DNA from 3 places in the Kitasatospora sp. NPDC093102 genome. Region 3 is predicted to be linked to each of the others. Evidence: riboswitches for the same ligand, from Rfam matches in the RefSeq annotation. Region 3 holds a riboswitch; each other region holds the start of a gene.

Region 1 (9,716 bases), on a different contig from region 3:
TGACCGCGACCGTCCCGGCCCAGGGCGAGTTCGACTGGACCGCCCCGGGCGTCGCCGACCGCTACGCCGACCGGCTGCTCGCCCACGTGGACGCGGCCGGCCTGGGCCTGCGCGAGCGGGTGCTGTGGCGGGTCGTGCGCACCCCGGAGGACACCCGCAGGGAGACCGGTGCCCTCGGCGGGGCGGTCGCCCGCCCGGTCCTGGCCGGCTCCGCGGGCTGCTGGCTGAAGGCCGCCAACGAGTCCCCCGTCCCCGGCCTCTACCTGGTCGGCGGAAACGCCCACCCCGGCGGCGGCCTCGCCCGCGTCGGCATGTCGGCCTGCATCACCGCCGGCCTGATCGGCCCGGCGTAGGCCCCGGCCGGTGGGCCGGCCCGGTCGGGTCAGCCCTGGTGCCAGGTGTTCTGCTGCTGGTAGCCGTGGTTCTGGTCGTACGTCGGCTGCTGCGGGATGCCCTGGGGGTGCTGCTCGAACTGGGGCTGCCACTGCTGCTGGGACTGGGCGTTCGGATCCCAGGCCTGCTGGTGCTGCGGCTGCTGGTAGCCCGCGTACTGGTCCTGCTGCTGGTCCTGCTGCTGCGGGTAGCCGCCGTACGGGTCCTGCTGGTGCTGGGGGTAGCCGCCGTAGGGCTGCTGGTCGTAGGCGAAGGCGGGCTGCTGCTGGGTCTGCCACTGCTGCTGGTCGTAGCCGGCCTGGTAGGCGGCGGCGTACGGGTCCTGCTGGTGCTGCTGGACCTGCGACTGCTGCTCGTAGTACCCGGGCGCGTAGACGCCGTCCTGGGCGAGCTCCTGCATCTCGAAAGCGGCGGTCTGCTCGACCTCCGGCACCTCGTCGGGCACCGGCACGGCGGCCGGGGGCTCCTCGACGGCGCCGACCTCGCCGACCCGCTCCTCGGCGACGGCGACGGCCGCCACCGCGGCGGCGCCGCCGGTGAGGGCGCCGAGCAGCGGCACCTTGGCGAGCGGGCCGGGCAGGCTGCCGTCGGACTTCCGCAGGGACCAGCCGGCCCGGTAGCCGCGCTTGACCGAGAGGGTGACGAAGGTCTGGCCGACCGCGAACAGCACGGCACCGGCCCCGATCACCACGACCGAGCCGAGGCTCATCCCGGCGGCCACGCCCAGGAAGCCGGCCAGGGCCAGGACCCGCCAGTGCAGCGGCGCCCGGTTCTGCAGCAGCACCTCCGCGACCAGCCAGAGCGCCACCACCGCCAACGCGGCGTACAGCAGCAGGTATCCGATGCCCATCCGCCCGCTACCTCCAGTCGCGTACCCGCGCGTGTGCGCCGCGCGTGTGCGGCGACTGTACCGGTTCAACGGCCGGGGTACCGCATCGCGTTCCCACCACTTCGAACACCGGCCGCGCACGACCGAGCCCGCCACCGTCGCCACGGTGACGGGCTCGTGAACACCCGGCGTGGGCGCCGCGCAGACGCGGGCCCGGCCCCGTCCGTCAGCGCTGGTGCAGCCCCAGGTTCTGGTAGATCTCCAGCGTCGCCGTCGAGTGGTTCAGCGTGATGAAGTGCAGACCGGGCGCGCCCTCGGCGAGGAGGCGCTCGGCCATCGCCGTGGCGTGCTCCATGCCGATGGCCCGCAGCGCCGCCGGGTCGTCGATGGCCGCCCGCAGGCGGGCCTCCAGGTCGGCGGGGAAGGCCGAGCCGCTGAGCTGCGGGAAGCGCTCCAGCTGCTTGGCGTTGGTGACCGGCATGATCTCCGGGATGATCGGCGTCTCGCAGCCGGCGGCCGTCACCCGGTCGCGCAGCCGCAGGTAGTCGTCCACCTCGAAGAACATCTGGGTGATCGCGTAGTCGGCCCCGGAGCGGATCTTCGCCACGAAGTGCCGGATGTCCTCGTCCCAGTCGGTCGAGCGCGGGTGCATGTTCGGCGAGGCCGCGACGCCGACGCAGAAGTCGCCGATGCCCTTGATCAGCTCCACCAGCTCGTACGCGTAGGTGACGCCCTCGGGGTGCTTGACCCACTCGCCCATCGGGTCGCCGGGCGGGTCGCCCCGGACCGCGAGGACGTTCCGCACGCCCTGGTCGGCGTACTGGCCGATGATGTTGCGCAGCTCCGCGATCGAGTGGTCCACCGCGGTGAGGTGGGCGACCGGGGTCAGGGTGGTCTCGGTGGCGATCCGGCCGACCATGTTGACGGTGCGCTCGCGCGAGGAGCCGCCGGCACCGTACGTCATGCAGACGAAGTTGGGGTCGAGCGGTTCGAGCCGGCGGATGGCGTCCCAGAGCTTCTGCTCGCCGGCCTCGCTGCGCGGCGGCATGAACTCGAAGGAGAAGGAGCGCTTGCCGGCCGCCAGGAGTTCGCGCACCGTCAGTGCGCGATCCGTTCTCGTGGAAGCGATACCGAGTGCCATGCTGGCAGGTTATCGGGCGTCCGGAGGGACCGGACAGTCGAAGTCCACCAATTGAGACAACTGATGGATGGCGCTCCGGTTCGCCCCGGCCCGGTTGCGCGAAGCCTCCCCGCGCCCCGCCCGGCCGGTCGCACGCCCGTTCCCCGTGGCACCGCTACGCTTGCTGCACCCCAGAGAACCAGCGGAGCCCCATCGTGACCTCGACCAGCACCCGGCCGGCCAACCCCATTGACGCGGAGGACGTCCGCACCCGCGTCAACGCAGCGCTCGCCACGTTCATGGACGGCCAGTCCGTGCTGCTCGCCAAGATCTCGCCCCAGCTGGTGCCCGCCGCCGACGCACTGCGCGACTTCCTGCTGGACGGCGGCAAGCGGCTGCGCCCGGCCTTCTGCTACTGGGGCTGGCGCGGCGCCGGCGGCCCGGCCGGGAGCGCCGGCGGCGACGCGATCGCCAACGCGGCCGCCGCCCTGGAGCTGCTCCAGGCGAGCGCCCTGGTGCACGACGACCTGATGGACCGCAGCGACACCCGCCGCGGTCTGCCCTCGGTCCACCGCCGCTTCGAGGCGCTGCACCGCGACAGCGGCTGGCGCGGCGACCGCGAGCAGTACGGCGCCTCGGCCGCGGTGCTGCTCGGCGACCTGCTGCTGATCTGGTGCGACGAGCTGTTCCTGCGCTGCGGCCTGGAGCCGGCCGCCGTCCTGGCCGCCAAGCCGGTGTTCGACCTGATGCGCACCGAGGTCATGCTCGGCCAGTACCTGGACGTGCTGGAGCCGGTGGCCGGCGACTCGACGGACGAGGGCGCGCTGGAGCGGGCGCAGACCGTGCTGCACTACAAGTCCGCGAAGTACACCATCGAGCGGCCGCTCCAGGTGGGAGCGCTGCTGGCCGGCGCCGGGCCGGAGCTGGTCGAGGCGTACGGGGCGTTCGGGCTGCCGCTGGGCGAGGCCTTCCAGCTGCGCGACGACCTGCTCGGCGTCTTCGGGGACCCGGCCGTCACCGGCAAGCCAGCCGGGGACGACCTGCGCGAGGGCAAGCGCACCCTGCTGGTCGCGCACGCGATGCGTGGCCTGTCGGCCGCCGACGCCCGGTACCTGGACGAGCGGCTCGGCGCCCCGGACCTGGCGGCCCCGGAGGTCGCCGAGCTGCGCGAGCTGGTCGCCCGCAGCGGCGCGCCCGAGCTGGTGGAGCGCCGGATCGAGGAGCTGATGCGGCAGTCGCTGGCCGCGCTGGAGGCGGCGCCGCTCGCCGACGAGCAGGCCCGTGCGGTGCTGCTGGCACTGGCCGAGGCCGCCACCGTCCGCAAGTACTGACGGACGGCGACGGCCTTGAGCCGGGCCCGCGGATCCGGGCCGGTCAGAGCGCGGCGCGCACCCGGCGGGACAGCTCGGCGGCGGCCGCCCGCGGGTCCGCCGCGGCGGTGACGGCCCGCACCACGACGATCCGGCGGGCACCCGCGGCCAGCACCTCGTCCAGGTTGCCGAGGTCGATCCCGCCGATCGCGAACCACGGCCGGTCGGTGGCCTGCTTCGCCGCGTACGAGACCAGGCCGAGGCCCGGGGCCGGGCGGCCCGGCTTGGTCGGGGTCGGCCAGACCGGGCCGGTGCAGAAGTAGTCCACCCCCGGCTCGGCGATCGCCGCGTCCACCTCGGACTCGGCGTGGCAGGAGCGGCCGATCAGCACGTCCTCGCCGAGGATCGCCCGGGCGGCCGGCACCGGCAGGTCGTCCTGGCCGAGGTGCAGCACGTCCGGCCGGGCCGCGTGGGCGACGTCGGCGCGGTCGTTGACGGCCAGCAGCTTGCCGTGCCGGCGACAGGCGTCGGCGAAGACCTCCAGGGCCTCCAGTTCCTGCCTGGCCTCCAGGCCCTTGTCACGCAGCTGGACGATGTCCACCCCGCCCGCCAGCGCCGCGTCCAGGAACTCGGCGAGGTCACCCTGCTCGCGGCGGGCGTCGGTGCACAGGTACAGCCGGGCGTCGGCGAGCCTGGCGCGCAGGTCCGTCATCACAGCGCCATGGCCTGGGCGCGGCGCTTGACCTCGGTCGCCCGGTTCTCCCACAGCGCCTGCACCGGGGTGCCGGGCAGCGACTCGTCCTCCGTGAACATCCATCCGATGATCTCGTCGTCGGAGAAGCCGCTGTCCCGCAGCACGGTCAGCAGGCCGACCAGGTGCTTGACCGGGCCGGTCTCGTCGATGAAGGCGGCCGGCACCTGCAAGGACTTGTTGGGGCCGCGGCGGACCGCGATCAGGTCACCCTTCTTGACCATGTTGCGGACCTCCGTGACCAGCACACCCCACCGCTCGGAGATGTCGGGCAGGTACAGCCACTCGGGGACCAGGGCTTCAGTCTTGGCATCGATCTCACTCACGGCACCAGACTGCCACCTCGACGGCCCACCGCGCACACGGCCCTACGCCGTGGCCGCCTTCAGCGGCACCGCAGGGTCGGCCGCGCGGGCCGGGTCCAGCGCGGTGCCGCGCTCGATCAGCTTCCGTCCCTGGGCGAGGTCGCGCGGCCGGTCCACGGTCAGCAGCGCGCTCGGCACGCCGTCGCGCAGCCAGAGCACCGACCAGTCGGCATCCTGCGGGCCGCCGCGCCAGAGCAGCTCGTCGCCCTCGGCGTGCCGGCCGGCGTACTGGACCATCCGCCCGAACTGCTCGGACCAGAAGTACGGCACCGGGTCGTAGGCCGGCGCGTCCGCGCCCAGGACGGCGGCGGCCACCGCCTCGCCGGACTGCAGGGCGTGGTCCCAGTGCTGGACGGCCAGCCGGGCGCCGGCCCGGGCCGAGGGGTAGCTGACGCAGTCGCCGGCCGCGTAGACACCGGGCGCCGAGGTGCGCAGCCGCCCGTCCACCACGACGGCACCGGTCGCGTCCAGCTCGATCCCGGAGCCGGCCAGCCAGCCGGTCGCGGGACGCGCCCCGATACCGACCACGACCTCGTCGGCGGGCAGGTGCGAGCCGTCCGCCAGCAGCACCGTGCCGGGCTCGACGGCGGCCACACCGACCCCGCAGCGCAGGTCGACCCCGGCCTCGGCGTACCAGGCGGCCATCGCCGAACCGATCTCCGTCGGCAGCGCGCCGGGCAGCGGCGCCGGGCCGGCCTCGACCACGGTCACCTCGCAGCCCGCCGCGCGGGCCGCGCCGGACACCTCGGCACCGATCCAGCCCGCGCCGACCAGCACCAGCCGCAGCCCGGGGCGCAGCAGCGCGCGCAGCGCCAGGGCGTCGTCCAGGGTGTGCAGCAGGTGCGCCCGCTCGGCGCCGGGCAGGGCGCGCGGGACGGCGCCGGTGGCGATCACCAGCGAGCCGTACGGGAGGTCGCCGCCGTCGGTGTGCAGCACGCCGGGGGTGAGGCCGGTGGCCCGGCGGCCGGTGAACAGTTCGATGCCGAGCTGCCCGTAGTCGATGTCCAGGGCGGTGGAGTCGGCCTTGCCGAGCAGCACGTCCTTGGAGAGCGGCGGCCGGTCGTACGGCGCGTGCGGCTCCTCACCGACCAGCGCGATCCGCCCCTGCCAGCCTCCCTGCCGCAGCTTGAGGGCGGCCTGCGCCCCGGCCAGCCCGGCTCCGACGACGACCACCTGATCCGTTCCGCTCAGCTCTGCCACGCCCGTCACTGTACTCAGCGGCCGGCCGGCAGCTGCGGGCCGTCCTCCCGTCGTACCGGCCCTCCGGCCACACGGAGCGCGGAGACGGGCGCGGGTCGTCTCCATCCCCCCTGGTCCACCCTGCGTACGGGCCTTCGGCCGGGCCGACCCCCGGCGTTAAGGTGGGGGCACCACACGGGAGCCCGGCGTACCGGGCTGAGAGGCGGGCTGGCACGGCCTGCGACCGTCCGAACCTGATCCGGGTCATACCGGCGAAGGGAGAAGAGCAGCTTTGTCACGCTTGCCATCAGGCGCCCGCGCGGACGTGCTGGTGATCGGCGGGGGCGTCATCGGCCTCGCCGTCGCCTGGCGCGCCGCCCAGCGCGGGCTGCGGAACGTGATCGTGGTCGACCCCTCCCCCGGTGGCGGCGCGGCCCGGGTCGCGGCCGGAATGCTCGCCCCGGTCACCGAGCTCCAGTACGGCGAGGAGCCGCTGCTGCGTCTCGGCATGGCCTCGAACGAGCGGTACGCGGCCTTCGCCGCCGAGCTCACCGAGGCGAGCGGCGGCCTGGACACCGGCTACCGCCGGTGCGGCACCGTCGCCGTGGCGCTGGACTCCGACGACCGCGAGGAACTGCGCGAACTGCACGCCTTCCACCAGCGGCTCGGCCTGGACTCGACCTGGCTGACCGGCCGGGAGGCCCGCAAGCTGGAGCCGATGCTCGCCCCCGGCGTGCGCGGCGGACTGCACGTGGCCGAGGACCACCAGGTGGACGGCCGCCGGCTGCTCGACGCCCTGGTCTTCGCCTGCGAACGCGCCGGGGTCCTGCTCCACCGGGCCGAGGCCGTCGAGCTGCTGGTCGAGAACGGCCGCGCGACCGGCGCCCGGCTGAGCACCCACGAGACCGTGACCGCCGAGCAGGTCGTCCTCGCGGCCGGCCCGCACAGCCACCGGTTGCCCGGCCTGCCCGAGGGGACGCTGCCCGCGATCCGCCCGGTGAAGGGGCAGGTGCTCCGCCTCCGGGTCCCGGACGCCTACCGGCCGTTCCTCTCCCGCAACGTCCGCGCCGTCGTCCGCGGCCGGCACCTGTACCTGGTGCCGCGCGAGAACGGCGAGCTGGTGGTCGGCGCGACCACCGAGGAACAGGGCTACGACACCACCGTCACCGCCGGCGGGGTGTACGAACTCCTGCGCGACGCCCACGAGTTGGTCCCGGGGATCACCGAACTCCCGCTGGCGGAGACCTCGGCCGGGCTGCGGCCCGGCTCGCCGGACAACGCCCCGCTGCTGGGCCCGACTTCACTGCCCGGGCTGGTCGCCGCCACCGGCCACTACCGCAACGGCGTGCTGCTCACCCCGGTGACCGCCGACCTGGTCGCCGAGTACCTGGCCACGGGTGAAGTCCCGGATCTCGCAAGGCCGTTCACACCCGCCCGGTTCTCCCCCGACCACTCCACCACGAAGGCCTCCGCATGACCGAGACCGCCCTGAACGAGATCGCCCTGACCGTCAACGGCGAGCCCCGCCGGGCGCCCGCCACGACCACCCTCGCCGAGGTGGTGGCCTCCGTCAGCAAGGCCAACACCGGCGTCGCCGCCGCCCTCAACGAGGCCGTGGTGCCCCGCAGTTCGTGGTCCGAGACGCCGCTGAGCACCGGCGACCGGGTCGAGATCCTCACCGCCGTCCAGGGAGGCTGAGCCATGGCCGATGCCCGTCTCTCCGACGACAAGGACAGCCTCACGATCGCCGGGACGACCTTCTCCTCCCGGCTCATCATGGGCACCGGCGGCGCGCCCAGCCTGGAGGTCCTGGAGCGCGCGCTGCTCGCCTCCGGCACCGAGCTGACCACGGTGGCCATGCGCCGGGTCGACGCCTCCACCCAGGGCTCCGTCCTGGACGTGCTGACCCGCAACGGCATCCGGGTGCTGCCCAACACGGCCGGCTGCTTCACCGCCGGCGAGGCCGTGCTGACCGCCCGGCTGGCCCGCGAGGCGCTCGGCACCGACTGGGTCAAGCTGGAGGTGATCGCCGACGAGCGCACCCTGCTGCCCGACCCGATCGAGCTGCTGGACGCCGCCGAGACGCTGGTCGACGACGGCTTCACCGTCCTGCCCTACACCAACGACGACCCGGTGCTGGCCCGCAAGCTGGAGGACGTCGGCTGCGCGGCCATCATGCCGCTGGGCTCGCCGATCGGTTCGGGCCTGGGCATCCGCAACCCGCACAACTTCCAGCTGATCGTGGAGGGCGCGGGCGTCCCGGTGATCCTGGACGCGGGCGCCGGCACCGCCTCCGACGTGGCGCTGGCGATGGAGCTGGGCTGCGCCGCGGTGATGCTCGCCTCCGCGGTGACCCGGGCTCAGGACCCGGTGCTGATGGCCGAGGCGATGCGGCACGCCGCCGAGGCGGGCCGGCTCGCGCACCGGGCCGGCCGCATCCCGCGCCGCTTCCACGCCGAGGCCTCCTCCGCGATGGCCGGCCGGGCCGACCTGGACACCCGCGAGCGCCCCGCGTTCTGACCGAGCCGGTGGGCCCGTGTCACGAGCCCCGCGCCGCCTGTGCCCCGTGGCACAGGCGGCGTGTCACAAGCCGGGCACAGCCGGGCCCGAGGCGGCGTCCTCCGGGTCCGGCCACCCGCGGCGGCACTAGACTCGCCCGGGTGGACATGGCACTGCACGACCCCCTGATCGGTACCCTGCTCGACAACCGGTACCGGGTCGAGCAGCGCATCGCGACCGGCGGGATGTCCACCGTCTACAAGGGCACCGACACCCGTCTGGACCGGGTGGTCGCGCTCAAGGTGATGCACCCCGCGCTGGCCGGCGACGAGGGCTTCACCGCCCGCTTCATCCGCGAGGCCAAGGCGGTCGCCAAGCTCACCCACCCCAACGTGGTCAACGTCTTCGACCAGGGTGCGGACCGCGGCCACGTCTTCCTCGCCATGGAGTACGTGCCCGGCCGCACCCTGCGCGACCTGCTGCGCGACCGCGGCGCGCTCTCCGTCCGGGCCGCGCTGGACGTGCTGGAGCCGGTGCTGGCCGCGCTCGGCGCCGCCCACCGGGCCGGGCTGGTCCACCGCGACGTCAAGCCCGAGAACGTGCTGATCACCGAGGGCGGTCTGGTCAAGGTCGCCGACTTCGGCCTGGTCCGGGTGCTCGGCGCCGCCGACGGCGCGCCCACCTCGACCACCACCGCCACCGGCGGCACGGTCATGGGCACCGTCTCCTACCTGGCCCCCGAGCAGATCCTCCCCGACGCCCCCACCGACCAGCGGGTGGACGTCTACGCGGCCGGCATCCTGCTGTACGAGATGCTCACCGGCCGCCGCCCCCACACCGGCGACAACCCCGTCCAGGTCATGTACAAGCACCTGCACGAGGACGTCCCGGCCCCCTCGCTGGTCGCCCCCGCCGTCGGCCCCGGGCTGGACGCGATCGTGGCCGGCGCCTGTGCCCGGTCCGCCGACGCCCGCCCGTACGACGCGGTCGAGCTGCTCGCCGCCCTCCAGCGGGTCCGCCGCACCCTCACCCCGGCCGAGCTGGACGCCGAACCGCCGGCCTCCACCCGGCCCAGCCCGCGCTACCCGACCAGCGAGCCGACCTCGGTGATCCAGCCGCTGCCACGGCCCGCCGACGCCCCGCCGACGGAGCGCACCAGCGTGCTGGACATGCCGCCGGAGCTGATGGACGAGCTGCTCGCCGAGCCGCGCCCGTACGACGAGCCGACCCCGGTGCACCTGCGCCGGCCGGGCCTGCTGCGCCGTCTCCC
Region 2 (9,716 bases), on a different contig from region 3:
TCCGCAGCAGCTCGGCCTCCACCCGGCCCCGGAAGCGCACCGGGTGCTTGGTCTCGATCGCCAGGTCCACCGGGCGGCCGCACTCCACCACCAGCTCCAGCAGCCGCTCCAGCCGCAGCACTCCGCGCAGCTCCGGGTCGGTGCTGGGACGGCCGGTCTTCCAGGCGCCGAAGTCGTACGCCTCCAGCTCGGCGAGGGTCATGGCCGAGACGGTGCCGCGGCCGTCGGAGACCCGGCCGATCCGGCGGTCGTGCACGCAGACCAGCGCGCCGTCGGCGGTGACCCGGACGTCGCACTCCAGCGCGTCCGCGCCCTCGTCGAGCGCGCGCCGGTAGGCCGCGAGGGTGTGCTCGGGCAGGGCGTGGGAGGAACCGCGGTGGGCGATCACCTGGACGGAGGGCACGGTGCGCGCCGTCGTCGAGGACAGGTCTGGGCTGGTCACAGGGCCAACGATAGGCGGCGGAAGTGAAGCGCGGACAAAGACGGCCTCAACCCGTGGGGCCGTCTGCGCCCGCGCTTCCCCGGCTTCCTCAGCGGCGGCCGGCGCGGCGGCCGAGCGGGGTGAGCGCCCAGGTGGCCAGGGCGGGCACCAGGAAGGCGAACAGCGAGGCGGAGGTCCACTCCTGCGGGGTGAAGTGCAGCGCCTCCTGGGCGGAGGTCCAGAAGTCCGTCCACCAGCCGGCCACCTTGGTCGGCGCGATGAACTGGTAGACCGCGAAGCCCAGCGCCCACGGCAGCAGCATCGGCCAGCGGGACGGTGCGTCGGCGGAGAGGTTCCAGCCGTGCCGGCCGGCGCCGAGGAAGTAGTCCACCGCGAGCACCGCCAGCAGCGGCACGAACACCGAGCCGATCAGGCCGAGGAAGCCGTAGTAGGTGTCGGTGAACTCGTCGATCTGCAGCGCCAGCACGGTGGTCAGCGCGCCGATCGCGCCGGAGAGCACCCTGCGGTCCACCTTCGGCAGCAGGTTCTGCACCGACATCGCGGTCGAGTACACGTTGGCGAAGGACTGGTCGGTCTCGCGCAGCACCAGCACCAGCAGGAACAGCCAGCCCGCCCAGACCCCGAGGAAGGAGTCGAAGATCCGGTTCGGGTCGCCGTCCGACTGCAGCAGTGCCATCAGGCCGAGCACGTAGCACCAGACCTGGGCGATCGTGTAGCCGGAGAAGCTGCCCCAGAACGCCGAGCGCGGGGTGCGCGAGTGCCGGGTGTAGTCGGCGGCCAGCGGGACGAAGGAGACCGACACCGCGATCATCGCGTCGGTGGCGCCCAGGAAGCCGTGCCAGTTGCCCGCGCCCGGGTCCGGCACGCCCTGGCGGCCCAGCTGGACGGTGAAGTACACCATCGCCACCGCGACCGCCCCGGCCACGAAGCGGCGCAGCACCGCGATCGAGCCCAGCGGCCAGATGGTCAGCGCGGTGGTCAGCGCGCCGGCGAGCAGGACGAACAGCCAGCGGTAGCCGGTGGTGTGCGCGACGGTCTGCGCGCCCGCCGAGATGGTCAGCAGCTCGAACACGCCCCAGCCGATGCACTGCACGATGTTCAGCACCGTCGGCAGGTAGGACAGCCGGGTGCCGAACAGCCCGCGCAGGTTCGCCATCGCGGGGGCGCCGGTGCGGGCGCCGATCAGTGCGGCCACGCCGAGCATCGCGGTGCCGACCGCCGTACCGATCGCGATCGCGGTCACCGCGGCGGCCAGCGACAGCTCACTGCCGGGGGCGCCGAGCACGGTGGCGGCGGTGGAGAAGCCGATCAGGCTGACACCCAGGTTCATCCAGAGCGCGAAGTGGTCCCGGAAGCGCAGCGTGCGCGGCGGCTCGGTGTCCAGGACCAGGGGGGCCTCGGGGCGCTCCAGGACGGCGGTCGCACTCGAAGAGGGGGCGTTCGCGCCCGAAGAAGAGGATGGCGAAGCAGGCGGCATGGCCGATACTCCCTACGCCGGCATTACCCGGACAGGTTCCGGCGGTCAGCGCCCCCTCGAACGTCCGCCACTGGTGTGGCGTACGGTCGACATGCGCACTCTCAGCCTGGTGGGTCCAAGCTCCCGCGTGTCAGTTTGGAGCGACAGGCTAACCGGCACGGGGGCGAACGCCCAAGGCCGAGGGAGTCGCGGTCCATCGCGGGACGTCCGGCGGGGGAGGGGAGCCTCGGCCGTCGGTACCGGCGTCGGTGCCGGCTAAGGATTCTTATGAGTTCTTCAGAGGGGTCCTTACGGCAATCGAATCGACAGTGCGAAAAACTATGGTCCTTGGTTCTGCCAGCTATGGAGGTCGTCCGTGAGCACCGAGCGCGAGGTTGGGCCCACCGGGCCGCAGGGGGAGCAGCCCGCCGGCCAGGGAGTGGCCGAGTCCGCTTCCGAGGGCCCCGCTCAGGGCGGGCACCAGCCGACGATGGCCTTCCGGCGGGTGCCCGAGCCGGAGGCCGCTGCCGTCGAGACCGGCACCGTCGAGGCCGCGCAGGGCCCGGTCGACGCCACTGCGGCCGAGGGCGGGCACAAGCCGACCGTCGCCTTCACCAAGGTGCCCGCACCGGAGGCCCCCGCCGCGCCCGTGGCGCCCGCCGCCGCGGAGCCTGCCGTCGACCCGGCCACCGGCTACATCGACGCGCCGCCGCCCGTCCTGCCGCCCGCCCCGCAGGCCCCGGCCGCCCCGGCCCTGCCGCCGGCCGGCAACCCGTACGCCACCCCGACCCACGGCGTCCCCGCCGCCGGCGCGCACGAGGGGTACGGCGCCGCTCCGGCTGTTCCCGCCGCCCCCGCCGCGCACGGCCACCACCCCTTCGGGGCCGGCCAGCCGCTCGGTGGCTGGGGCCCCACCCACGACTCCACCTCCGGCGGCGCGGGCCACCCCGGCGGCCCGGCGGGCCCGCTCGGCTACCCGGTGGACTACCCCGGCGGTCCGGCCGGCCCCGGCGTGCGCAAGAAGCGCGGCGGCCTGGTCGCCCTGATCGCGGCCGTCGCGCTGGTCGCCGGTGTGGCCGGCGGCACGCTCGGCGTGACCGTCGCCAACCGCGCCGACAGCAGCAGCTCCCCGAACGACCACCGCAGCACCACCGTCCAGGCCAGCGACACCCAGAAGAACGAGCCCGCCCCCGGCTCGATCGCCGCCATCGCGCAGAAGGCGCTGCCCAGCGTCGTCACCATCAAGGCGCAGGGCAACGGCGAGTCGGGCACCGGCACCGGCTTCGTCTTCGACACCGAGGGCCACATCCTCACCAACAACCACGTGGTGGCGCCGACCCTCAACGGCGGCAAACTGACCGTCAAGTTCGCCGACGGCACCTCCTACAGCGCCTCGGTGCTGGGCCACGCCGAGGGTTACGACGTCGCCGTGGTCAAGATCGACAACCCGCCCAAGAGCAAGCTGGCCCCGCTGCCGCTGGCCGACTCCGACAAGGTCAACGTCGGCGACGCCACCATCGCGATCGGTGCGCCGTACGGCCTGGAGTCCACCGTCACCAGCGGCATCATCAGCGCCAAGGACCGCCCGGTGGCCTCCGGCGACGAGACCGGCTCGCAGGCCTCGTACATGAACGCCCTCCAGACCGACGCCTCGATCAACCCCGGCAACTCCGGCGGCCCGCTGCTCGACTCCGGCGGCGCGGTGATCGGCATCAACTCGGCGATCCAGTCCAACGCTTCCGCCAACGGCCGGGCCGGCAGCATCGGCCTGGGCTTCGCCATCCCGATCAACCAGGCCAAGTGGGTCGCGGACACCCTGATCAAGACCGGCAAGCCGGTCTACGCCAAGCTCGACGTGCTGCGCAACGACGACTACAAGGGCGACGGCGCGCAGATCCAGACCAAGGACATCCAGGGCCAGCCCGCCGTCACCCCCGGCGGTGCGGCCGACAAGGCCGGCCTCAAGCCGGGCGACGTCATCACCAAGCTCGGCGGCGTCCCGATCGACAACGGCCCCGCCCTGGTCAGCCGGATCTGGACGCACAAGCCCGGTGAGACCGTCGACGTCGAGTACACCCGCAACGGCCAGACCTTCAACACCAAGGTCACCCTCGGCCAGCGCGAGGGCGACCAGTGACCCCCGCCCGCGCCGAAAGGTGTGCGCCGAACCCCGCCGGACCCGTTAGGCTGACCTCCGCCTGGAGAGCTGCCCGAGCGGCCTAAGGGAACAGTCTTGAAAACTGTCGTGGCGTGACCCGTCACCGTGGGTTCGAATCCCACGCTCTCCGCCGGTAGGAGAACCACCTGCTCAGGGCGGGTGCCGAGACCACTCGGCACCCGCCCTCGGTGCTTCCCCGGCGGCCGCGGCGCCGGCTGCGGAGCGGCCGGGGAACGGATGCGGGCGGCCGGATTGACCCTGACACGGTGGCAGGGGGTGGAGTGGTCGCATCATGTTGAACATCGGAGACTTCGCCAGCCACGGCCGGGTGTCGGTGCGGATGCTGCGCCACTACGACGCGATCGGGCTGCTGCGGCCCGCCCGGGTGGACCCGGTCAGCGGGTACCGCTTCTACGAGGCGTCCCAACTCGCCCGGCTCAACCGGGTGATCGCGCTCAAGGAGCTCGGCTTCACGTTGCAGCAGGTGCGCGCCGTCCTGGACGAGCAGGTGGACGCGGCCGAACTGCGCGGGATGCTGCGGTTGCGGCGGGCCCAGCTCGCCGCGGCGATCGCGGCCGACGAGCTGCGGATGGCCCGGGTGGAGGCGAGGCTCCGGACGATCGAGAGCGAGGGGACCATGTCCACGCACGATGTCGTGGTGAAGCAGGTGCCGTCCGTCCGGGTGGCCCAACTGGCCGGTGTGGCCCAGAGTTACGAGCCGGAGGACATCGGACCGGTGATCGGGCCGCTGTTCGCCGAGCTGTGCCGGCGGCTGGCCGGGGCCGGGATCGAGGCGACCGGCCCGTCCGTCGCCCGCTACCAGGACGCGCCGGAGGGCAACGGCTCGGTGCTGGTCCTGGTCGCCGTCCCGGTCGGCCCGTCGGTGCGGCCGGACGCGCACGACTTCGAGGTGCTCGACCTGCCGCCGATCGAGGAGGCGGCGACGATCGTGCACCGCGGTCCGATGGACGAGGTGCTGGGCACGGGCCAGGAACTGGCCCGCTTCATCGAGGAGAACGGCTACCGCTCGGCCGGCTACGCCCGGGAGCTGTACCTGGAGTGCCCGGAGGACCGGGCCGGATGGGTCACCGAGCTCCAGGAACCGGTGGTCCGCCGGTAGCGGCGTTTGCCCTCGACCAGGTCGAGGGCCCTAGCGTCGCCCGGCATGACCACCGCCTCCACCGCCGGCACCGGTTCCGGCCCGTCGCCGCGGGCTGCGCTGCCCCGGACGTACCTGCTCTGGCTGGCCGGTGTCCAGGCCGGACTGCTGGGCGACGCCGCGCTGTACTTCGGCCTCGGCTGGGCCGCCTCCGCGCACGGCGGCGGAGCGGCCGGGCTGGTCCTGACGGCGATCACGGTGCCGCGCACCGCGCTGGTCCTGCTGGGCGGCGCGGTCGCGGACCGGTTCGGCGCCCGTCGGGTGATGGTCGTCGGGGACACGGTGATGCTGGCCGCGACCGTCGCGCTGGCGCTGGTGACGGCCGACCGGGGGACGCCGCTGTGGCTGCTGGTCGCGGCGGCCGCCGTGATCGGGACGGTCGACGCCTTCCACCTCCCGGCGAGCGGATCGATGCCGCGCCGGCTGGTACCCGCCGACCGGCTGCCCCGGGCACTCGCCCTGCGGCAGGCCGGCGGGCAGACCGCCGTCCTGCTCGGGGCACCGCTGGGCGGCCTGCTGGTCGCGGGCGGCGGACTGTTCGGCGTGGCGCTGGCGGACGCGGCGAGCTTCGGGGTCGTGCTGCTGGTCCTGCGGCGGGTGCGCCCCCGGGCGGACGGGCCGTCCGGTCCACGGGCCGGCCTGCTGCGCGACGCGGCGTCCGGCGTCCGGTTCGCCCTGGCGGACCCGCTGCTGCGGGCCGCGCTGCTGCTCACCGCGGTGGCGGCCGGGGCACTGCTGCCGGTGGTGTCACTGCTCGGTCCGCTGCTCGCCCGGGCGCACGGCTGGGCGGCCGGAACGGCGGGACTGGTGAGCGCCGGGCAGGCGGCCGGGGTGCTGGCGGTGGCCGGCCTGGCCGCCCGGCGGGGCACGCTTCCCCGGGCCGGGGTGGGGACGGCGGCCGGGCTCTGTACGGCGTCGGCGGGGGTCGCGCTGCTCGCACTGGCCGCGGGACCGGTGGCGGCGGTGGCCGGCAGTACGGTGGCGGGCCTCGGCTCGGGGCTCTTCGCCTGCCACGTCGGCCCGCTGGTGCTGACCGGCGCGCCGCAGACCCATCTCTCGCGCGTCCAGGCCCTGCTGACGCTCGTGCAGAGCCTGGCCCTGGTGCTCTCGAACGCCCTGCTGGGCCTGCTCTCGGACGCGGTGGGTGCCGCCCTGCCGACCGTCCTCTGCGCCCTCGCCACGGCTGCCGCCGGCCTCACCGCCCTGGCCACCCCGACCCTCCGCCGGGCCTGAGTCGCGCGGTCGCCCTTCCGGTCGGCACCCCGGGCCGCCGCCCACGTCCGGAGGCTTCGCGTCGCGACTGCCTGCCCGACCGCTCCGCTGCCCACTTGCCCGGCCCCTGCCGTCCGGGCAGAGTGCGGAGGTGGGGGCGGGCGGGCGGCGAGCGGAGGCGGCGATGAGTGATCTGACGGACCGACTGGCACAGGGCCTCCCGGACGGGGCCCTGGTGGTGGACCCGGACGTGACCGCCGCGTACCGCCACGACATGGCGGGCTTCTGCGCGGCCGGGCAGCCCGCCGTGGTGGTGTTCCCGGAGACGGTCGAGCAGGTGCAGCACGTGCTGCGGACCGCGGCCGAGCTGCGCGTCCCCGTGGTGCCGCAGGGCGCCCGGACCGGGCTGTCGGGTGCGGCGAACGCGGTGGACGGCTGCGTCGTGCTGTCGCTGGTGAAGCTGAACCGGATCCTGGAGATCGACCCGGTGAACCGGATCGCGGTGGTCGAGCCCGGCGTGGTGAACGCCGAACTCTCCCGCGCTGCCGAGGAGTCGGGTCTCTCCTACCCGCCGGACCCGTCCAGCTGGGAGTCCTGCACGATCGGCGGCAACATCGGCACCGGTGCGGGCGGTCTCTGCTGCGTGAAGTACGGCGTCACCAGTGAGTACGTGCTCGGACTGGACGTGGTGCTGGCGGACGGGCGGCTGCTGTCCACCGGACGCCGGACGGCGAAGGGCGTGGCCGGGTACGACCTGACCAGGCTGTTCGTCGGCTCGGAGGGGACGCTCGGCGTGGTGGTCCGGGCGGTGCTGGCGCTGCGGCCGGCGCCGGCCCCGCAGCTGGCGTTGGCGGCGGAGTTCCCGAGCGCGGACGCGGCCGGGGCGGCGGTCTGCGAGGTGATGGCGCGCGGTCTGACGCCGTCGCTGATGGAGCTGATGGACGCGGTCTCGGTGCGGGCCGTCAACGAGTTGGGGCGGATGGGGCTGCCCGAGTCCACCCAGGCGCTGCTGCTGGTGGCCTTCGACGGGCCGGACCGGGTGGCCGAGCTGGCGCGGGTCGCGCAGCTGTGCCGGGAGGCCGGGGCGACCGAGGTGGTGCCGGCCGAGGACCAGGCGGAGTCCGATCTGCTGCTGGCCGCCCGGCGGATGGCGCTGCCCGCGCTGGACCGGCTGGGCACCACGATGATCGACGACGTGGCGGTGCCGCGTTCCCGGCTGGCGGAGATGCTGAACGGTGTCGCGGCGATCGCGGAGCGGCACGGGCTGACCATCGGGGTGGTCAGTCACGCCGGGGACGGCAACACCCACCCGATCGTCATCTTCGACGCCTCGGACGGGGAGCAGACGGCCCGCGCCCAGCGCTCCTTCGACGAGATCATGGCGCTCGGGCTGGAATTGGGCGGCACGATCACCGGGGAGCACGGAGTGGGGCTGCTGAAGCGGGACTGGCTGGCCCGTGAGCTGGGCCCGGTGGCGTTGGACCTGCAGCGGCAGTTGAAGGCGGTCTTCGATCCGCTGGGCATTCTGAATCCCGGCAAGATGATCTGATGTCCGCGCACCTGGACGGATCTTCTGTGGCCGCACCCCCGCCGCCATGGTGTGACTTTCCGACGGTCTGTGAATGGCTGGGAAAGTCGACATGGGAGGGTGACCGAACTTTTTAGGGGCGCGTTTGTGGTTCGTGTGCGCCGGGGTGGCGCGCCCAGCGGATCGCGTGATGCTGCTGCGCCGCCCTCCGGGGCGCCTCCGTCGGCGTCTGCCCGGGTGACCTCCCAGGTCGGCCGGGGTGCGTCGGCGCGCTGTCCGCTTTCCCAGCCGTTATGCGCGGGTCGGGTGGATATCACGCTAACGGGCGAAATCCGCGTTGCGGGCTAGTGCTTTGTCGATTTGTTGCGGAAGGCTGTCTTCCGGCGTCGCAGCCCGCAGGTGTTCGTCTGACCGGCGAACCTTGCGCACCTTGATCGACCATTGCACGATTAACAGCTTCTCGGAGGCATTCATGGCTCGCATCCACACCCGTCGGGTGGCCGAAATCCTGCGCGCCGGCCCGCTCGCCGCCGGCCTGCTGCCGGCCTGTGCCGGTGCCGGTGCCGGTGCCGGTGTGTTCTCCGACACCATCGGCTGACCGACCGCCTGGCCGAGTGACGGCACCGGGCACCACGGAAGGCGGGGGCGCCGGACGTGGGTGGCCGCGGGTGAGCTGAGCAGCCGCGGACGGGCCCGGACCGGAACGGAACGGCCGGAACGGACACCGAGGTACCAACGCATCACACCAGAGGGAACAGCGCATTCGACCGGCCGGCGGAAAGGGTCACCGCGAAACCGGCCTCGTGGGCGGTGCCGCCATCGGCACCGCCCACGAGTGTGTCCGGGGCACCCGGACTCCCCGCCCGACCGGACCGGAATCCCCCGCCGACCGGCCCGGATCCGTCCACCGAGGGCCCGCGCCCGGAGCCGTCGGCGTACGGCGGTACGGTTGCGCTCCGACAGCGCACCCAGGTGCCGGGGCCCGGAAGGACCGGCCCGGCCGGGGTGGCGACCGCGGCAATCGGAAGGAAGGGTGCGCGATGGCGGCGGAGGAGGAGGGCCTGATCGGCCCCGACGAGGCCAGGCCCGCACCGGAGCCCGGGTCGGAACCGGCGGCGGAGGCGCGCCCGGAGCCGACGGCCGATCCGGTCCACGAGCACCGGTCCGGGCCCAGGTCCGTCCCCGAACTGCTGCTCGGCCGCCCGCCGATGGCCCGCCCGCTGCCGTCCTTCGACCATGAGGCCGCCCCCGCCGAGCCCGGCCCGCTGTTCGTGGACTGGCTCGCCACCGCGCTGCACGCCGGTGTGCTGGACCCGCAGGCCTTCACCCTCTCGACCGTGGACGCCGACGGCATGCCGGACGCCCGGGTGCTGGTGCTGCGGGACGTCGACGCGGCCGGCACCGGCTGGAACTTCTCCGCGGACGCCGACAGCCCCAAGGGCCGTCAGCTCGCCGGCCACCCCGCCGCCGCGCTGACCGTCTACTGGCCGCAGCTGGGCCGCCAGGTCCGGGTGCGCGGCACCGTCGAACGGGCCGCCGACCTGGTCGCCGCCGCCGAGTTCGCCACCCGCTCGCCCGCCGCCCGGGTCCACGCGCTGGTCGGACAGCAGAGCGAGCCGCTGGGCTCGTTCGCCGAGTACGACGAGGCGGTGGCGGTCGCCCGTCGTCGGCTGGAGGCGCACCCGGACGCGGTCCCGCCCGGGCACGCGGTCTACACCCTGTGGGCGCACGAGGTGGAGTTCTGGCAGGGCGACGCCCAGC
Region 3 (9,716 bases):
GCGATCCGGCTGACCTCCAGGTCGGTGCCGGGCAGTTTCAGGTACTCCATCGTTCTTCCCCTTCCCCGGTTACGCCGGGTACGGCACGGCGGCCCGCGCGTTCTTCAACGCGCCCGCCCACCAGGACAGTTGGTCGAGCAGGACCTTGGCGCAGCCGGGCGCCTGCGGGTCGTTCGGGCGGCCGTCCGCCCAGGCGGTGAAGTAGTTCGGGAAGGCCAGGCCGTCCCGGATGGTCACCGCGTGCAGCTCGGTCAGCACGTTCTCCAGGTGCAGCACGGCGTGCCGGCCGCCGGCCGCGCCGCCGTAGCTGACGAAGGCCACCGGCTTGGCCGTCCACTGGGTGAAGTGCCAGTCGATCGCGGCCTTCAGCGAGGCCGGGTAGCTGTGGTTGTACTCGGGTGTGACGACAACGAAGGCGTCGGCACCCTCCAGGGCCTCGGTCAGCTTCGCCATCCCGGCCGGCCGCGGATAGCCTTCACCTGCGAACTTCGGTGAGGAGGCGGGGAGTTCGAGCGGCAGCTCGACCTCGGCGAGGTCCACCACCTCGACCTCGAAGCCCCCGTGCGCGGCGGCCTGCTCGGCCACCCACGAGGACACCACCGGACCGAACCGGCCCTCCCGGACGCTGCCGAGAATGATCACCAGCTTGTGCGTGTTCGTCTCCATGGCCACCACTCTCCGCCCGCCCCACGGCCGTAACCAGGCCGCGCTCAGGCTGGCCCCCGCAGGGCCACCCTCGGAGTGACGATCAGCCGTACGCTCGTCATATGGGCACACCACTGGGGGACTTCATCCGCGCGAAGCGCGACAGCATCCAGCCGGAGACGCTGGGCCTGCCCGACCACGGCCGCCGCCGCTCGCCCGGGCTGCGCCGCTCCGACCTGGCCGTCCGGGCCGGCATCAGCGTCGAGTACCTGACCCGGCTGGAACAGGGCCGCGACCGCAACCCCTCCACCCCCGTGGTCAACGCACTCGCCGACGCCCTCAGCCTCGACCCCGCCGAGCGCAACCACCTGCGCTACCTCACCAAGATCACCGGTGGCGCGTGCGCCGGCCGCACCCGGCCCGCCCCCGCCCCGCGCGAGCTGCGCCCCACCGTCCGCGAGACGCTGCGCCTGCTCGAACCCGGCGTCGCCGCCGTCACCAACCGCCTCGGCGACGTCCTCGCCCACACCAGCGGCTACGCGGCCGTCCTCGGCGCGGCCGGACTGCTCGACACCCCGGCGCCCAACCTCACCCGCTACGTCTTCACCGACCCGCGCGCCCGCACCCTGTTCGCCGACTGGGACGACATCGCCGACGAACAGGCCTTCGACCTCTGGCTCGGCCCCTCGGTCGAGTCCGCCGAGTGGCTGAGCACCGAACTCGCCCCGCTCGCCGGCCCCGACTTCACCCGCCGGCTCGGCAACCACCTCGTCCCCCGCCGCGGCCCGCTCCGCCTCCACCACCCGTCCGGCCCTGAACTCCGGCTCCACCGCGAGACGCTGGACCTCCCCGACGACTCCCAGCAGCTCCTCGTGCTGCTCCCTGCCGACGACGACACCGCCGCCCACCTCGACCGCCTGCTCGCCCCGGAGCGGCCCCGGCTGCGCGCCATCTCCTGAAGCACTCCGCCCCCCTCAGCCCGCCGCCACGACGCACGACGGGGTCGCCCCGCCGGCCCGCCCCTCGGCGACGTCCGCCGCCGCCCGGACGAAGGCGCGGACCCGGGCGGTGGTGTTGCTCTCCAGCCAGACCGGGCCCCGCTCGATCGGGGGCGCGTCGTGGATCGGCACGTACGCGACGTCCGGGCGCGGGTAGTAGCGGCGGGAGTGCTCGCCGACCGGAAGGACGCCGCGGCCCATCGCGACCAGGCTGAGCATCTCGGAGAAGGTGCCGCCGGACGGGCCCTTGGGCACCGGGCGCCCGGACGGGGTGTGGTCGGGGGTGCGGTCGCGCTTGAACGCCGCCGAGGTGACGGCCGGGTACTGCACCACCGGATGGTCGGCGAGCACCTCGACCGACACCGACCGCTCCGAGGCCAGCAGGTGCCCGGCGGCGACCGCGAGGACCCGCTGCTCGGTCAGCAGCACCGGCCCGCAGGCCATGCCGTCGAACGGGTAGGAGGCGATCAGGACGTCGATCGAGCCGTCCACCAGGCTCGCCCGGGAGTTGGAGAGCTGGACCTCGCGGACGTCCACCCGGCAGTCGGGGTGCCGCTCGCCGAACAGCGCGACCGCCTTGAGCAGCACCGGCGCCGTCCACTCCCCGAGGAACGCCACCCGCAGCTCCCCGGTCACTCCTCGGCTGGCGTCCTCCGCGCGCCGCAACGCCGCCGCCATCGCCTCCACCACCGGCGCCAGGTCGTCCGCCAACTGCCTCCCCACGGCGCTGAGTCGGACCGACCGGCTGGTGCGCTCGAACAGCGGGCCGCCGATCCGACGCTCCAGCTTCTTCACCACCTGGCTGACCCGCCCGGTGGTCAGGTGCAGCCGCTCGGCGGTCCGCCCGAAGTGCAGCTCCTCGGCGAGCGCGAGGAAGACCTCGACCTCCAGCCGCTCCAGCATCCGGCCCCACCCCTCGATCGTTGAATCCGGCTCAACGATCGTACGTCGACCACGCATTGATCCCCCGTCCGGACGGCGGGATCGTTGAACCCGTCACCAGCAGTCGCACCCGAGCGGAGCCGAACACCCATGCGCGTCGTAGCCTTCGACCACCTCGTCCTCAACGTCGCCGACGTCGAACGCTCGCTGGCCTTCTACTCCGGCCTGCTCGGCCTGGAGCCCGTCCGCGTCGACGAGTGGCGCGCCGGCCAGGTGTCCTTCCCGTCCGTCCGTGTCACCCCCGAGACCATCATCGACCTGGTCCACGGGCCCCGGCACGAGTCCAACGTCGACCACATCTGCCTCACCGTCGAGCCCCTCGACTGGCAGGAGGTCATCGACTCCGGCGTCTTCACCGTCCTCGAAGGCCCCGTCCCCCGCTACGGCGCCCGCGGCAACGCGACCTCCGTCTACGTCCTCGACCCGGACGGCAACACGGTCGAGCTCCGCTGGTACCCCCAGGACGCCGACAAGTGAGGGGTGCCGCCCCGAGCCCGCGGCCCGGGCCGGGACGGCACCCCTCGACCACCTGCGCGTGCCGGGTCAGTTCCGGCCGGCGAGGTGCTCGACCAGCCGGTCGAAGCTGGAGTTCAGCCCCGCCTCGGCCTCCGGGCCGCGGAACATCTCCGGCACCCCGGTCTGGTGCAGCACCACCCGGGTGCGGCCGTCACCGAGCTCGGTGAACGTGAGCGTGGACCGCATGCCCGAGCCCTCCTCCACCATCGTGAAGGACTCGCCGGCCCGGATCTCGGCGATCTCGGCCTTCAGCGGGTACCGCTCGCCGGTCGCGTCGACCACCATGGTGCTGTCGTAGCGCCCGCCCTCCTTCGCCTCGATGGTCACGGTCTCCAGCGGCACGTGGGTGCCGACCGGACCCCAGAAGCGGACGAACTGCTCCGGCTCGAAGTACGCCTCGAACGCGGTGGCCGGGGCACCCGGCAGCTCACGGGTGATGGTCAGCTCGCCCAGGTTCTCGGTCATCTCGGTGTCTCCTCCGTGGTCACGTGATCGCTTGCACAGGGGTAGACCGCGGCCGCCCCGAAAACTCATCGCTCCCCGCGAAAATTTTTCGACCGACCTTCCCCACCACCGACGACCGCCCCACCCCGGGCCGGCGGACCGGCCCGGAACGGCACGCCAGTCGGCCGACGGGAGGTGGACCCGGTTGCCGTGCTCCGCGAACTCCGCGGGGGGGGCCGGACGCGGTTACTTCTTCGGTGTCAGGCAGAGCACGAACTTCTCGTTGTCCATCTGCTGAGCGAGTGCATCGAAGCCGTCGCCACAAGCGTTCACGTCGAAGGTGTCCTCGACGACCTTCGACACCGTGTGAGTGGCCTTGCTGTTGTCGCAGCCGACCGTATCGACCGACGGGTGATCGCCGCTTCCGGTGACCTGCACGCAGTCGCCGACCTTGGCACGCACCGGCCCGTTCATCGCGTCCTTGACAGCGACCTTGACGATCGCCACAACGACGATCAGCACGAGCGTGCCGAGCACCGAGAGCATCTTCTTGCGCTTGCTCTTCTTGGGCGCCGGTGCCGTGGCCTGCACGGCCTCGGCGTACGGGAACGGAGTCGCGGCAACCGCCTCGGGCGACGACGGGGCCTGGGGGCTCTGCGGGGTGGTCATGAAATCCTCTGATACGCGTGACGTAGCGGGTAGTGCGGCGCACCCTATCGGCGCCCGCCTTGCGCATTTCCGACAACCACGGCGATATCAACCCGCGCGTGATTCAAGTGAAATGTAAAAAGTAGATAATGAGTTGAGGCATCGACACCACGACCCCCCGGCAAGTCGTCACTGGCTCCGGCTGGCTCCGGACACGGAGGTGGTCGGCCACGGCCAGGAACAGGAAGAAGTTGGGGATCCCGGCGACCGGCCGCCCGAAGCTCTCCCAGCCCTTCGGAAGCCGCCAGGGCCATGACCTCGCCAGGTAGCGGCTCCTGAAGCCGGCAGGACTGAGCGTGTCGCACTGGTGCCTCTTTCATCACGAAGGAAACCGCAGCTCGGGTGAGCCACCGGATGCCAGCGGGAGCCGTCTCCCAGCGCGGCGTAGCGTGAAAGGTGGCCGACCAGGGACCGTCGGCGAAGTGCGCCGGTCGTTCCGCCGGCAGGGCGGGGCCCATGGCAGGAGCGGCGCAATGAGCAAACAGACGGTTGAAGAGTTGACGGGCCGGGTGCACGGTGCGGTGGTCAGTGCCGGCGACGAGGAATATGACGAGGCCCGCAGGGTCTACAACGCCATGATCGACCGGAAGCCCGCCGTGATCGTGCGGTGCGCCAACGCGGGCGATGTCATGGCCGTGGTGGACTTCGCCCGGGAGAACCTGCTCGACCTGGCGGTCCGCGGCGGGTCGCACAGCGCCCCGGGGTACGGGACCTGCGACGACGGCGTGGTGGCCGATCTCGGCGGAATGCGCGGTGTCCGGGTGGACCCGCAACGGCGGACGGCCCGGGTCGAGGGCGGGGCCACCCTGGCGGACCTCAATGCGGCGACCTACCCCTTCGGCCTGGCCGTCACCGGCGGGATCATCTCCACCACCGGGGTCGGCGGGCTCACCCTCGGCGGCGGCTTCGGGTACCTGGCGCGCAGCCTGGGCCTGACCTGCGACAACCTGCTCTCCGCCGACCTGGTGACGGCCGACGGCCGGTTCCTGGTCGTCGACGAACAGAGCCACCCCGACCTGTTCTGGGCGCTGCGCGGCGGGGGCGGCAACTTCGGCGTGGTGACCTCCTTCGAGTACCGGCTCTCCCCGGTCAAGGACGTCTATGCCGGGCTGATCCTCCACGAGCCGGGGCACACCGCCGAGATCATGCGGTTCTACCGCGATGCCATCGTCGACGCCCCCGAGCAGCTGAGCGTCTTTCCCGGCTTCCAGATCGCACCCCCACTGCCGTTCATCCCGGCGGACCGGCACGGTGACACCTTCGCGATCCTGGTCGTCTGCTGGAGCGGCGTGATGGAGGAGGCCGAGCGGGCTGTGCGGCCGTACCGCGAGGTGGCGCCGAAGGTCGCCGAGATGGTCGGCCCGATGCCGTACCCGGCACTGGTCGGCATGTTCGACGCGCTGCTGCCGCCCGGGCTGCACCAGTACTGGAAGGGCGCGTTCGCCACCGAGCTCACCGACGAGGCGATCGCCGCACACGTCGAGTACGGTCCGCGGGTGCCGACGGTCAATTCGGCCTGCCACGTCTATCCGCTCAACGGCGCCGTCCACCGGGTCGCCCCCGATGCCACGGCCTTCTCCTACCGCGACGCCAACTTCGCCACCGTGATCGTCGGCGCCTGGCCCGACCCGGCCGACTCCGAGGCCGGCATCGCATGGGTGCGCGACTACTACGCGGCCCTCGAACCCCACTCCGCTGCCGGCGGCTACGTCAACTTCGTCAGTGCCGACGACCAGCACCGGGTCACCGCCGACTACCGCGACAACTACGCCCGCCTGGTCGCCGTCAAGCAGACCTACGACCCCGGCAACCTCTTCCACGTCAACCACAACATCCGCCCTGAGATCACGAGCGGCGTGGCCGGATGACGACGGCTGCCGAGACGGCGAAGCGCCGACCCAGCGCGTGGAGCACGGGGCCGGCGCTTCCGGCTGTCAGTCGGCCAGCGGGAGGTAGACCTTGTTGCCCTGGGCCTTGAACTCCTCGGACATGGCCTTCATGCCCTCGACGGCCTCCTCGTCGTACTCCGGCGAGGCCGCGCCGCTGCCGAACTTCTCGTTGATGGATTTGCTGATCTTCATCGAGCAGAACTTCGGGCCGCACATCGAGCAGAAGTGCGCGGTCTTGGCGGGCTCGGCGGGGAGGGTCTCGTCGTGGAAGTCGCGGGCGGTCTCCGGGTCGAGGGCCAGGTTGAACTGGTCCTCCCAGCGGAACTCGAAGCGGGCGTCGGAGAGGGCGTCGTCCCAGGCCTGGGCGCCGGGGTGGCCCTTGGCCAGGTCGGCGGCGTGGGCGGCGATCTTGTAGGTGATCACGCCGGTCTTGACGTCGTCGCGGTTGGGCAGGCCCAGGTGCTCCTTGGGGGTCACGTAGCAGAGCATCGCGGTGCCCCACCAGGCGATCATCGCGGCGCCGATGCCCGAGGTGATGTGGTCGTAGCCGGGGGCGACGTCCGTGGTCAGCGGGCCGAGGGTGTAGAACGGCGCCTCGTCGCAGATCTCCTTCTGGAGATCCATGTTCTCCCTGATCCTGTTCATCGGGACGTGGCCCGGGCCCTCGATCATCACCTGGACGTCCCGCTCGCGGGCGATCCGGCCGAGCTCGCCGAGGGTCTTCAGTTCGGCGAACTGCGCCTCGTCGTTGGCGTCCGCGATCGAGCCCGGGCGCAGGCCGTCGCCGAGCGAGAAGGTGACGTCGTAGGAGGCGAGGATGTCGCAGAGCTCCTCGAAGTTGGTGTGGAGGAAGTTCTCCTGGTGGTGGGCCAGGCACCAGGCCGCCATGATCGAGCCGCCGCGCGAGACGATGCCGGTCTTGCGGCGGGCGGTGAGCGGGACGTAGCGCAGCAGCACGCCGGCGTGGACGGTCATGTAGTCGACGCCCTGCTCGCACTGCTCGATGATCGTGTCCCGGTAGACCTCCCAGCTCAGCTCCTCGGCCTTGCCGTCCACCTTCTCCAGGGCCTGGTAGAGCGGCACGGTGCCGATCGGCACCGGGGAGTTGCGCAGGATCCACTCGCGGGTGGTGTGGATGTTGCGGCCGGTGGAGAGGTCCATGACGGTGTCGGCGCCCCAGCGGGTGGCCCAGGTCATCTTCTCCACCTCCTCCTCGATCGAGGAGGTGACGGCCGAGTTGCCGATGTTGGCGTTGATCTTCACCAGGAAGTTGGTGCCGATGACGGCCGGCTCCACCTCCGGGTGGTTCACGTTGACCGGGATGACGGCCCGGCCGCGGGCCACCTCGGCGCGCACGAACTCGGGCGCGAGGCCCTCGCGCAGCGCCACGAACTCCATCTCCGGCGTCACCACGCCCCGCTTGGCGTAGGCGAGTTGGGTGACGGCGGCACCGGCGCGACCGCGCAGCGGGCGACGCGGGCGGCCGGGGAAGACGGCGTCCAGGTTGCGCAGGTTCCCGCCGCGCGGCGAGGTGTGCTTGATCCCGTCGTCCTCGGGACGCGGCTCGCGGCCGTCGTACTCCTCGACGTCGCCGCGCTGGCGGATCCAGGCGTCCCGCAGCGCGGGCAGGCCGCGCCGCACGTCGGGCTCGTAGGACGGGTCGGTGTACGGGCCGGAGGTGTCGTACAGCGGGACGGACCTGCCGTTGGTGAGCTGCACCTCGCGGTACGGAACGCGCAGGTCGGGGCGCGATCCCTCGCGGTAGGCCTTGCGCCAGGCCGGGGTCGGGTAGCCCGTGCGCTCGCTGCTGGGGGCGCCCTGGGCAGACTGCGGCTGTGCTTCGAACGTGGTCATCTGACCTCTACTCCCTACGCCGGCATTACCCGGTCAGGTTCCTGCGGTCGACGCAGCCGTCGGTCCGTCCGTCGACGTCCCGGTCAGCGTCCTCTCAGCCCGGTGCTCCGAGCTCCCGCGTCGCAGGCGGTGTTGCCTGCACACGACGCCCAACACGGTAGCGAGCGGATCGCCGCAGGTCCAGAGCACGCCACGGCCCGCCCGGCCGGCCGACGGCCCGCGGGAAACGCCCGAGGCCCGGCTCCTCCCTCACGGGGGGCCGGGCCTCAGGGCGGCGTTACGGGGTGACCGGTCAGCTCTTGGCGGCCTTCTTCACCAGGACCACCACGGCGGCCGCGATGCCGACCACCACCAGCAGCTTGATCACGATCGAGAGCAGTGCGCCGACGACGCCGAACACGAACGCGACGATGTTCCAGGCCAGCACCAGGACCAGTACCGGGATGACGATGTTGCGCACCCAGGAGGGCAGCGACTTCCAGAGCTCAGCCATGTCGGTTCCTCTTCTCCCCTCGGGTCGGCCGCCGTCCGGTGCCGCATCCCGCTTGCTTTCGGTACTTCGATCGTACGGTGGCGTGAGAGCCGGAACGAGGCCCAACGGCCCGGAGAGAACCCCGAGATCACCCCGATTCCGGCCCCCCGGGTGACCCCCGAGAAGTCGACGCCGTCGCCGGCCCGGCCGGCTCCCGCGTCACGGACCGACCCGCCACCGCCCGCCCGTCGTCCGGGCTCCCGGGGACGGCCGGACGGGCCCGCACGGCTCAGACCGGCCAGCGCTCGCCGCGCCAGGCGGCGTCCCAGAACATCCACTCGTAGCGCGAGGTGGTCACGAAGTGTTCGACCACCTTGCGGCGTTCGGCCGCGGACAGCTCCCCGCCCAGCCGGTCGGTGAGCGCCAGCACCCGGCGGACCACCGACTGGAAGGCCTCGTCGCCGTAGGTGGCGATCCACTTGGCGTACAGCGGGTCGGGCGAGCCCTGGGCGAGCAGCGCCTCGCCGACCCGGGCGTAGATCCAGTAGCAGGGCAGCACCGCGCCGACCGCCTCGGCGAAGGATCCGCCGTAGACGGTGGCCAGCAGGTAGCTGGTGTAGGCCCGGGTGGTGGGCAGCACCGGCTCGGCGGCGGCCTCCTCGGCGCTGCCGCCGAAGGCGGTCAGGAACTCGGCGTGCATGCCCTGCTCGGCGGCCAGCGCGCCGACCGCGTCGTCGGCGAAGGCCCGGACGTCCTCCTCGCCGGGCGCCTTGGCCGCGCAGACGGCGAGCGCGCGGGCGTAGTCGCGCAGGTAGTGCGAGTCCTGGACGACGAAGTGGCGGAAGGCCCCGCGCGGCAGGGTGCCGTCGGTGAGCCCGGCCAGGAAGGGGTGGGCGAGGATCTCGGCGTACACCGGCTCGATGGCCGCCCAGAGTTCTTCGGTCAGCGTCTTGGTGCTCATGACGCCGACCCTATGACGCCGACCCCGACCACCGGGGGGCTCAGTCCTCCGGAGGGGAGAACACCACCAGCACCCGCAGCTCCTCGGTGACGTGGTGGAACCGGTGCGGGGTGCCGGCCGGCACGTACACCACGGTGCCCCGCGCGACCGTCGCGGTCTCGGCGCCGACGGTCAGCTCGGCCCGGCCGCTGATCACCTGGTAGATCTCGTCCTGGTCGTGCGCGGTCTGGGTGTCGGTGTCACCGGGGGCGAGCGCGTACAGCCCGGCGGACATCCGCGGCTCGCGC

The links. Region 3 has a riboswitch for thiamine pyrophosphate ahead of thiC (phosphomethylpyrimidine synthase ThiC). Riboswitches for the same ligand answer to the same signal wherever they lie in the genome.
Region 1: another riboswitch for thiamine pyrophosphate. It lies ahead of thiO (glycine oxidase ThiO); the one in region 3 lies ahead of thiC (phosphomethylpyrimidine synthase ThiC).
Region 2: another riboswitch for thiamine pyrophosphate. It lies ahead of AB0O11_RS00130 (cytosine permease); the one in region 3 lies ahead of thiC (phosphomethylpyrimidine synthase ThiC).

Annotation. Positions count from the first base shown of each region.
Region 1 is NZ_JBFBFA010000002.1:339,607-349,322, reverse strand. It holds gene AB0O11_RS04935 (FAD-dependent oxidoreductase) at 1-353, shown strand, start outside; gene AB0O11_RS04930 (hypothetical protein) at 383-1,243, opposite strand; gene metF (methylenetetrahydrofolate reductase [NAD(P)H]) at 1,449-2,363, opposite strand; gene AB0O11_RS04920 (polyprenyl synthetase family protein) at 2,558-3,673, shown strand; gene thiE (thiamine phosphate synthase) at 3,717-4,364, opposite strand; gene AB0O11_RS04910 (Rv2175c family DNA-binding protein) at 4,364-4,729, opposite strand; gene AB0O11_RS04905 (FAD-dependent oxidoreductase) at 4,772-5,977, opposite strand; TPP riboswitch at 6,133-6,245, shown strand; gene thiO (glycine oxidase ThiO) at 6,249-7,424, shown strand; gene thiS (sulfur carrier protein ThiS) at 7,421-7,645, shown strand; gene AB0O11_RS04890 (thiazole synthase) at 7,649-8,467, shown strand; gene pknB (Stk1 family PASTA domain-containing Ser/Thr kinase) at 8,614-9,716, shown strand, end outside.
Region 2 is NZ_JBFBFA010000001.1:27,756-37,471, forward strand. It holds gene AB0O11_RS00125 (glycerophosphodiester phosphodiesterase family protein) at 1-442, opposite strand, end outside; gene AB0O11_RS00130 (cytosine permease) at 531-1,919, opposite strand; TPP riboswitch at 1,912-2,056, opposite strand; gene AB0O11_RS00135 (trypsin-like peptidase domain-containing protein) at 2,275-4,035, shown strand; tRNA gene AB0O11_RS00140 (tRNA-Ser) at 4,099-4,186, shown strand; gene AB0O11_RS00145 (MerR family transcriptional regulator) at 4,349-5,176, shown strand; gene AB0O11_RS00150 (MFS transporter) at 5,222-6,448, shown strand; gene AB0O11_RS00155 (FAD-linked oxidase C-terminal domain-containing protein) at 6,612-7,976, shown strand; gene AB0O11_RS00160 (hypothetical protein) at 8,274-8,429, opposite strand; gene AB0O11_RS00165 (hypothetical protein) at 8,428-8,553, shown strand; gene AB0O11_RS00170 (pyridoxal 5'-phosphate synthase) at 8,996-9,716, shown strand, end outside.
Region 3 is NZ_JBFBFA010000010.1:202,373-212,088, forward strand. It holds gene AB0O11_RS17175 (aldo/keto reductase) at 1-50, opposite strand, end outside; gene AB0O11_RS17180 (NAD(P)H-dependent oxidoreductase) at 70-666, opposite strand; gene AB0O11_RS17185 (helix-turn-helix transcriptional regulator) at 768-1,604, shown strand; gene AB0O11_RS17190 (LysR family transcriptional regulator) at 1,620-2,546, opposite strand; gene AB0O11_RS17195 (VOC family protein) at 2,676-3,062, shown strand; gene AB0O11_RS17200 (SRPBCC domain-containing protein) at 3,129-3,566, opposite strand; gene AB0O11_RS17205 (hypothetical protein) at 3,792-4,214, opposite strand; gene AB0O11_RS17210 (FAD-binding oxidoreductase) at 4,727-6,121, shown strand; gene thiC (phosphomethylpyrimidine synthase ThiC) at 6,188-7,996, opposite strand; TPP riboswitch at 7,991-8,125, opposite strand; gene AB0O11_RS17220 (DUF5326 family protein) at 8,289-8,489, opposite strand; gene tenA (thiaminase II) at 8,758-9,429, opposite strand; gene AB0O11_RS17230 (cupin domain-containing protein) at 9,470-9,716, opposite strand, start outside.